3 regions of the Alkalibacterium putridalgicola genome follow, and region 2 is predicted to be linked to each of the others. Evidence: predicted binding sites of a transcription regulator. Region 2 holds the regulator's gene; each other region holds the start of a gene.
The links. The regulator LexA, encoded in region 2, represses DNA repair genes until DNA is damaged. The targets are predictions, from matches to a motif close to CNAACANNTGTTNG.

Region 1 (3,174 bases), 710 kb from region 2:
CGCGTGGTCCTCTGCACCGGACGCCCCTTCCCGGGAGTCGTTCCGCTGATCGAAGAGCTGGGACTGGACAAAACCGACGATTACGTGATTACGTATAACGGGGCCCTGGTTCAAAACACCCACACAAAAGAAAGCATCATCGACTATATGATGACGCATGACGATTATCTGACTTTAGAAAAAGCGGCCGAAGAAGCCGGGTCGCACTTCCATGCGATCCACAACGAAGGAATCTTCACGCCCAACCGGGACATCAGCAAGTACTCGGTTCAGGAATCTTTTATCATCGATATACCGCTATTCTACCGTACGCGGGAAGAGATGGATCCAAAGGTAAAATACAATAAAATGATGATGATCGACGAGTTCGAGATTCTAGAAGCAGCCGTTTCCCGTCTCCCGCAAGAGATTTGGGATAACTACACGATTCTGCGCAGCGAACCGTTTTATCTGGAGATCCTGAATAAAAACGCCAGCAAAGGGAAAGCCGTGAAAGCACTGGCCGAACATCTGGGGATCGACCAGGAAGACGTCATGGCTATCGGAGACAGCGGGAACGATGTGGATCTGGTCGACTTTGCCGGTGTCGGTGTCGCGATGGAAAATGCCACAGACGAAGTCAAAGCGGTGGCGAATGTTGTCACCATGTCCAATAACGAACACGGCGTGGCGCAGGCAATCTACAAATACGCTCTGGATTGATGGCTTTAATTTCGGTATTCTCTCGCCTCTTGTTATACTTAGTGTAGACTAACGAAAAGGAGCGAGATTCAATATGTCAGAAAAAATCGTTTATACGACCGCTGCAGTCAACACAGGTGCACGTGCAGGGGAAAGTCATTCTCCCGACCGTTCATATGAAGTCAACATCGATGTGCCCGAAAAAATGGGTGGAGATGGTAACGGTACGAACCCGGAACAGCTCTTCGCCATGGGTTACAGTGCCTGCTATCATGCGGCCTTAGACCATTATAAAAAAGAAGAGAACATCGACAACGAGTCTCAGGTCACACTGACAGTCCATCTGCACAATGATCCGTCAGACGGTGGATTCAAGTTAAGTGTCGAGATCGAAGTCGGTATCAAAGACTTTTCGGAAGAAAAAACGAAAAAACTTGCCGACAAGGCTCACACCTACTGCCCGTATTCTAAAGCAACGATGGGCAATATCGACGTCGACGTCAAAGCCGTTCCTTTTGTCGAAGGAAAATAATAATCTAAAATAAAATAATTAGAAAAATCGCCTGCTGTCATTAGGATAGTGGGTGATTTTTTTTGTTCAGAGTTGTTTGGCCGAAGTGTTCCCCTTGACGATTCGAACAAACGTTCTTATAATTAAAACAAACATACATTCCCTTAAGGAGGGCTGAACATGATACAGATGATGGACTACTCTAATGAACCGTATCGAGATATTTTATGTATCGATGTGAAGTCCTTCTTTGCTTCCGTTGAAGCAGTGGAAAGAAAGCAGCATCCCCTTGAAGCCCGGATAGCCGTCGTCAGTAAACCCGACAACAACGGCGGTCTGGTACTGGCTGCCTCGCCTTTAGTGAAAAAACTTTACGGCGTCAAAACGGGTACGCGTGTCTATGAGATCCCTAAAAATGCAGCCATAGAGATCGTCGAGCCGCGGATGGCCCTTTATGTTGAAAAGAACTTGGAGATCGTAAATCTCTTCAAACAGTTCGTCACAGACTCTGATCTCCATGTCTACAGTATCGATGAATCCTTTCTGGACGTCACCCATTCGCACGGTCTGTTCGGCACAACGGAAGACATCGCCAGGAAGATCCAGTATCTGATCTGGAAAAAAATGAAGCTGGTCGTCACAGTCGGCATCGGCGACAATCCCCTGCTGGCAAAACTGGCACTGGACCATGACGCCAAGCGGAATCCCGACAGCAATTATATCGCTGCCTGGCATTACGCAGATGTGCCGGATACGGTCTGGAAGATCGCACCGATGAAAGACTTCTGGGGCATCGGCTCGAAAACGGAACAGCACCTTCAGCGGCTCGGTATCCATTCGATCCACGACCTTTCACAGGCCGACGTTAAAAAACTGAAAAAACGGTTCGGGGTCATCGGGGAACAGCTCTTTTTTCATGCGCACGGTATCGACCGGACGCTGCTGTCGGAGACCTTTACGCCCAAGGAAACATCCTTCAGCAAGAATCAGATACTGAACAGAGATTACGTGGAAAAACATGAAGTGGAGATCGTGATCCGCGAGATGGCGGAAGAAAACGCCATGCGTCTGCGCAAGCACCACCTGACTGCGGGTCTGGTCAAACTCAGTATCGGCTATTCCAAAGATGTGGTCGCGCGCGGCTTCAGCCATCAGCTGCTGATCGAACAGACGGATTCATCCAGAAAAATCATCGAAGGCCTGCTGCTCATCTTCAACCGCCACTACGGACATTTCCCGGTTCGCGTGGTGAACGTGACCTTTGGAAAAATCGAAGCTAAGTCGGCCCTGCAGCTCTCCTTATTTGAAGCAGCTGAAACGCTCATCAGTCAGGAAGACCTGGACCAGACGATCGATGCCATCCGAAAAAAATACGGTTACACGTCTCTGCTTCACGCCAGCAGCTTGTCCCGGGGCGGCATGGCCATCCAGCGGGCCAAACTTTTAGGCGGACACCGTTCAGGAAAAGACGATAGGTAAGTTCAGGAATCATACATAAATTCGAAGGAGGAAAAGCAGATGAAACAAGATATCGTTAGACTTTCTCCTGATGCATTAGGCTATAAAGACAGAGGAAAAATGAAATGGATCGGACTGATGCTGTCCGACCATGCAGAAGCATTGAAAAAACAGAAACAAGGGGCACGCGATATATTGATTTCACCCAAACCCAGACAGTCGATGGAAGACATCAGCGGCTGTCTATACCGTAGTTATACGAATAAAAACCCCCTCGCTGTCCAGCTGGATATTATTAACGAAGGACAGTATCTACCCGACATCGAAGGCTTTGTCGTCGGGGTCAAAGGCGATGCTGTTTTTATCAGGCAGCGCGACCGCACCCTAAAGCGCATCGTCCTGGAAGACATCCGCCACATCGACTGGCTCAACGCCTCAGACTGGTTTGAAAAATATACTCGACAGAACGTGTCGATTTAAAGCGGATTAAGCTGATGGGAGCAGGCTTAGTCGCCTGATCCCTC
Region 2 (3,174 bases):
ATACCTTGTCCAAGCGGTCCAGTTGTTGCTTCCACGCCGTCTGTGACATGTACTTCTGGGTGCCCTGGTGTATTGCCTTCAAGTTGACGGAAATTTTTAAGATCGTCAACACTGACCTTGTAGCCAGACAAGTGAAGCAAGCTGTAAAGCATCATAGAACCGTGTCCTGCACTTAATACGAAACGGTCACGGTCGAACCATCTCGGGTTTTTAGGATTGACATTCAAGTGACGTGTCCATAATGTATACGCCATTGGTGCTGCCCCCATAGGTAACCCCGGGTGACCTGAATTTGCTTTCTGTACGCCATCAATACTTAATGTACGAATCGTATCGACTGCCATTTGATCGGTTTTATCGAACAATGAACTTCATTCCTTCCGTTTGTTTAAAATTTAAACTCACTATATTAGTGTACTATCATTACGCTTTCATTTCAATGTAAACTCTATCAATAGAAGAAAACGTAAGTGGCGTTCACCCACGATCGTGAAGGCCTTTATCTTTCTGGATTTCCTTCACTTTATCAGGAGTCACATCGTTTCCGTCAGGATCTACTATTTTCATGCCTTCTATATGGTTTCTCATACCAGAACGGAACGCTTTGATGTACTCGTCTCTTAAACCTTTTTGTTCCTGCTTTTCCTCATCAGTTAAGCCGTCATTGCGCTCTTTTCTTACTAATTCATTGATGCGGTCGAGCTTTTGTTTCTCAAGCATGTTATCCTCCTTACACCATTTAAGTCATTTATTTCTCACATTACCTATCATACCATTTGTGACAATAAAGTGGTAGTTATAGATAGCATTCTCATTTATTTATCAAAATAATGACATTTTTCCAGGTATAGCTTCTAAGAATTCCACTCCCCTCCTTTTATTCGAACATTCGTTTGATTCAGGGTATATACTATGCTATACTTTAATAAAATATAGAACGGTTGTTCCATATACTGAACAAATAACAGAGAGGGTTTTAGTATGACGACAAGAGGGCGTAAAGGTGAGAAACAGCTGGAGATCCTGAATTTCATCTATAAACAAGTAAAAAAGAAAGGTTATCCACCTACTGTTAGAGAAATCGGTGAAGCCACGGCACTATCATCTACCTCTACAGTGCACGGACACCTGGCCAGACTTGAAAAAAACGGCTTTATCCTGCGTGACCCTTCTAAACCGCGAGCCATTGAATTTACTCCTTTAGGACTGGATAAGCTGGGCATCGACCCGGACGAGGATAAGATCCCCCTTCTGGGTATCGTCACAGCCGGGGAACCGATCCTTGCGATCGAAGAAGCAACGGACTACTTCCCTATCCCCAATGACCTTGAGATAGAAAAAGGCAATCTGTTCATGCTGACCATTCGCGGAGACAGTATGATGGATGTCGGCATTTTAGACGGCGACCAGGTCATTGTCAGAAAACAGGAAGCTGCCAATAATGGTGATATCGTTATCGCTATGACTGATGAAGATGAAGCGACCTGTAAACGATTCTACAAAGAAGCCAATCATATCCGATTACAGCCGGAGAATGAAACGATGGCTCCTATCATACTTAATGATGTAAAAATCCTTGGGAAAGTTGTTTCATTATACAGAAGTCACATTTTTTAAGAAATATCATACGAAATGAAAAAGGCTGGGATAAAAACTCCCGGCCTTTTTGCTTTTTTGAAACTGTTGGAGAGTGAGGACATTCAGATGAGTGATTTCGCTGCATGACAACCACTTCCTAGTGAATCACGGTATCAACTGGTCACTAAACGGCTATTGTGACTACTTCCTGTAAATTTACGGTGTGAACTGGTTACAAAACTGCAGGAGGAATGTTTTTCCTTGACTAAACGTAGGAAAGAGGCTGGGGCAGAAATGTCCCAGCCTCTTTCGTGTTTCCTTATCGATTCCTCCCGCAAACGCGTGATAAAAACCAGTCCGTCTTCCGCTTTATCATAAGTCGATGCTTTGCCGTTTTACATGAGATAGCTAGATCTCCTGCAGGACTATAAAAGCTATTTCCGTTAAGGTTACTCTTGATCGCTCCAGCTACCTTAGACGATTAGGATCAGGTCTCGCTTCCCTAAGTGACGAATAAAGCAAACTTCGGCAGATAGGCAGGTTCGATTTTTTTCTAACTGTCGAATTCTACTGTTATTCGGTCGATAGGGTTAGCTGGCAGTAACCTAATTACCGAAGAAGGCTCACTTCGGTAATTAGGTTGACAGGATGAGTTTCAATGTGTCGAGTACAGGTCCACTTCGGTAATTAGGTGCTGCTCTTTATTCCCTACTTACTGAATAGTGAGAACTTCGGCAAGTTCTTTTCGTAACCCAAATCGTACTTACCGAATCAGCTGAAAAGCTGAAGCTTTTTAGGTTCAGACTCTAACTCTAAGCCTTCTTTAAGACCTCTTTCCCCTTACTATGCTTAAATAAAAAAAACAGGTAAAAACCACCCTCGTGGTCTTTACCTGCAGATTTCAGAATGTCTATTAATACTTCATCAAGGTGAAGATATCGTAACCTTTGATTTTGTCTCGGCCTCTAAGCTCTTCCAATTCAATAAAGAATGCTGCACCAACGACGACGCCTCCAAGTTTCTCTACGAGTTCGATCGTAGCAGCGATGGTCCCACCAGTTGCGAGAAGATCATCTGTGATCAGCACTTTCTGACCAGGTTTAATAGAGTCTTTGTGTAATTGCAAAACATCGGTACCGTATTCAAGACCGTAGTTTACTTCGATCGTTTCTCTTGGCAGCTTCCCTTTTTTACGGCAGGGTGAGAAACCAATTTCCAGCTCATAAGCTACTGGACATCCTACGATAAAGCCTCTTGCTTCAGGACCTACGATCATTTCAACGCCTTTGTCTTTAGCATATTCAACGATTTTATCCGTTGCGGCCTTATAGGCTTCCCCATCTGCCATCAATGGTGAAATATCTCTAAATATGATACCTTTTTCCGGAAAATCAGGAACATCCGCAATATATTTCTTAAAATCCATTTGTCTTCCTCCATCATTTGAATCGTTCATCATTATTTTTTCAGGTAAGCAAGCAACTCTTTAAAAGAACTGTAGACAAGTACTTCTTCTGCTTCTATCTGCTTCAGCCTTTTTTTATAAGTCAGCGTATCTTCCAGCTGTTTTTTACTCGGATTCGACACTAAACTCAA
Region 3 (3,174 bases), 1.0 Mb from region 2:
ATGCTCAAAAAAGAGGTACATGTCGTCATAGATGAAGACGATGTCAACAAGGATGTAGCCAAACTCCTTCAGGAAATCAAGAAGCATAAACAGGTGAACAGCAATCTCATTTCTTCAGCAGAAGCGGAGCGGATGATCAATGCCAATGATCTGGTCATATTAGTGGATCATCATAAACCTGTGCTTTCTATCGCACCTAACCTGCTGAGAAAAACCAAGCGCAATATGGTGATCGATCATCACCGGCGAGGAGAAGAGTTCACAGAGAATCCTCTGCTGGTTTACATTGAACCCTATGCATCGTCAACAGCTGAACTGATCACTGAACTGTTTGAATATGTATCGACCGATGGTGAACCGATCAATCGTATTGAAGCAACAGCGATGCTGGGCGGGATCGTCGTAGATACGAACAACTTCAGTTTGAGAACGGGATCGCGTACCTTTGATGCAGCCAGTTATCTCCAATCTGTGGGGGCCAATTCCACTATGATCCAGCGACTGCTGAAAGAAGACCCTGAAAGCTATCTAAGGCGCAGCCGGTTGATCGAAACACTTGACTATGTTATCGATGGTGTCGCGATCGCTTATGGGGCAGATGATGAAATCTATCCCTCTGTGACGGCCGCTCAGACAGCTGACACCATGTTAAGCATGTCAGGTGTTGAAGCCGCATTCGTCATTACAAGGCGGTCAGAAGAAACAGTGGGTATAAGCGCACGGAGCTTGGGTAAAATCAACGTTCAGGCCATTATGGAAAAAATGGGCGGCGGAGGTCATTTATCCAATGCCGCAACACAGATCGACGGTCAGAGCATCTCTGAAATAATAGAAGAATTAAAAGAAGTTATACATTCTCAATTAGACTAAAAAAAGAGAGGGAGTTAAAACTATGGAAGTTATTCTATTAAAAGACGTAAAAGGAACAGGGAAAAAAGGAGAAGTCAAAAACGTCTCTGACGGTTATGCCAGAAACTTTTTGATTAAAAAAGGATTTGCTGCAGAAGCCACTTCATCAGCTAAGAAAGAGCTGACGATGAAGAAAAAAGCCCAGAAGAGAGAAGAACAGGAAATTCTGGAAGAAGCTAAAAAGGAAAAAGAGATCCTTGAAGAGAACCCGATCGAAATCTATGAAAAGGCAGCAGAAGACGGGCGTCTGTTCGGGTCTGTCACTACTAAGCAGATCGCAAAAGCGATCGAGAAACAGCTGAGCGTAAAAGTGGATAAAAGAAAGATCAATCAGTCAGTTCCGATGCGTTCTTTAGGCAGCCAGAAAATGGATGTCAAACTGCACAAAGATGTGACAGCAGAAATAACGGTTAGAGTCCTAGCCAAAGACGAATAGACGAACAAATACTACAGAATTACGTGAGCTAGCATGTTTCAGGTATCCATTCCTTAGACCATGCTAGCTTTTGTCTGGATTGTTTCACGTGAAACAATCAACATTAAACGTATGTTCCCTTATATACTTTTATTTTGAGATAGGGTACAATAGAGAAACAGCGAAGGACACGAAAGGAAGTTAGACATCGAGATGGACGTTATAGGTGATCGCTTACCTCCACAGAATATAGAAGCCGAACAATCTGTCTTGGGGTCAATCTTACTTGATCCTGAAGCTATTATTCCGGCTATGGAGTATGTGGAAGCTAATGATTTTTATCGTCGTGCGCATCAGCTTATTTTTCAATCCATGATTGAATTGAACGAAAAGAATGAAGCCATTGACGTCATTACAATTGCAAATAATTTAGAATCGAAGGATCAGCTGGAAGATGTTGGCGGGACCCCTTATCTGGCAGAACTGGCTACGACGGTGCCTACAGCGGCAAACGTCGAGCATTATGCTAAAATCGTGGAAGAACGCGCCATACTGAGGAACCTGATCCAGACAGCCACAGAAATAGCTTCTCAGGGCTATCAGGAAACAGACAATATCCCCAATCTGCTTGATGAAGCAGAAAGAAGGATCCTGGAAGTTTCCGAGAAGAAAAGCAGGAGCGGCTTCGTTGACATAGAAACTGTCTTGAGAAATACGATCAACAACATCGATGATCTCTTTCAGAATGACGATGACATTACCGGTGTTTCGACGGGATATAAAATGCTCGATCAGATGACAGCCGGTCTCCATGAGGACGAACTGATCATCCTGGCCGCTCGTCCGGGTGTGGGTAAAACGGCCTTTGCCTTGAATGTGGCCCAGAATATCGGAACAAAGACGGATGAGAATGTTGCTATATTCAGTCTTGAAATGGGTGCGGAGCAGCTGGTCAACCGTATGCTCTGTGCAGAAGGAACCATCAACGCCACGCATTTGCGTACGGGTCAGCTGACTGAAGAGGAATTCACGAAACTGTTCGTGGCTATGGGCAGTTTGTCTAAAGCGAATATTTATATCGATGATACGCCGGGGATCAGAACGGCCGAGATCCGTGCCAAATGCCGTAAACTCAAGCAGGAGAAAGGGAGTATTGGTCTGATCGTGATCGACTATCTCCAGCTGATCGAAGGAACGGGTCGGGAAAGTCGTCAGCAGGAAGTTTCTGAAATATCCAGACAACTCAAAAAGTTAGCCAAAGAACTGTCTGTCCCTGTTGTTGCGTTGTCTCAGCTCTCGCGTAGTGTGGAGCAGAGACAGGATAAGCGTCCGATCCTCAGTGATTTGAGAGAATCCGGATCGATCGAGCAGGATGCCGATATCGTAGCCTTTTTATATAGAGAAGACTACTACCGCAGTGAAGATGGCGAAGAAGATGAGTCGGCAGATGAGAACGTCGTCGAAGTCATCCTGGAGAAGAACCGTTCAGGCGCACGAGGAACAGTTAAACTACTGTTCATCAAGGAGTACAATAAGTTTTCTTCCTTGTCTTACTATCCTGAAAGTGACATACCGGGTTAAACAGTTAGAGCGATATCTTTTGTATCCGCCTGTAAAAAGGGTGGGACAAAAGATATCGTTTTTTTTGTGCTGGCATATCTTTTCTTCTCCATGCGAATAATTGGTATAATAAGACTACTTTATAAGCAAAAGGAGTGAGGAGTATTGAATGAGTCAGCAGACGGCGGGGTCGATTACTACATTGATCCATCAAAAACCTTTCAGTCAGGGAAGAAAACTGAAATCTTCAAGGAAATACTCGATGATGTAAAAAGTCATTCAGCGTTCGA

Region 1: the regulator LexA is predicted to act here: its motif matches at 1,317-1,330, upstream of AB4027_RS10595 (Y-family DNA polymerase).
Region 3: the regulator LexA is predicted to act here: its motif matches at 1,450-1,463, upstream of dnaB (replicative DNA helicase).

What each region holds. Positions count from the first base shown of each region.
Region 1 is NZ_CP162615.1:2,217,886-2,221,059, forward strand. It holds gene yidA (sugar-phosphatase) at 1-702, shown strand, start outside; gene AB4027_RS10590 (organic hydroperoxide resistance protein) at 776-1,213, shown strand; gene AB4027_RS10595 (Y-family DNA polymerase) at 1,373-2,671, shown strand; gene AB4027_RS10600 (hypothetical protein) at 2,711-3,130, shown strand.
Region 2 is NZ_CP162615.1:1,504,553-1,507,726, forward strand. It holds gene tkt (transketolase) at 1-365, opposite strand, end outside; gene AB4027_RS07070 (DUF896 family protein) at 478-720, opposite strand; gene lexA (transcriptional repressor LexA) at 982-1,617, shown strand; gene AB4027_RS07080 (adenine phosphoribosyltransferase) at 2,492-3,004, opposite strand; gene recJ (single-stranded-DNA-specific exonuclease RecJ) at 3,037-3,174, opposite strand, start outside.
Region 3 is NZ_CP162615.1:14,571-17,744, forward strand. It holds gene AB4027_RS00060 (DHH family phosphoesterase) at 1-870, shown strand, start outside; gene rplI (50S ribosomal protein L9) at 893-1,345, shown strand; gene dnaB (replicative DNA helicase) at 1,538-2,905, shown strand; gene AB4027_RS00075 (PTS sugar transporter subunit IIA) at 3,050-3,174, shown strand, end outside.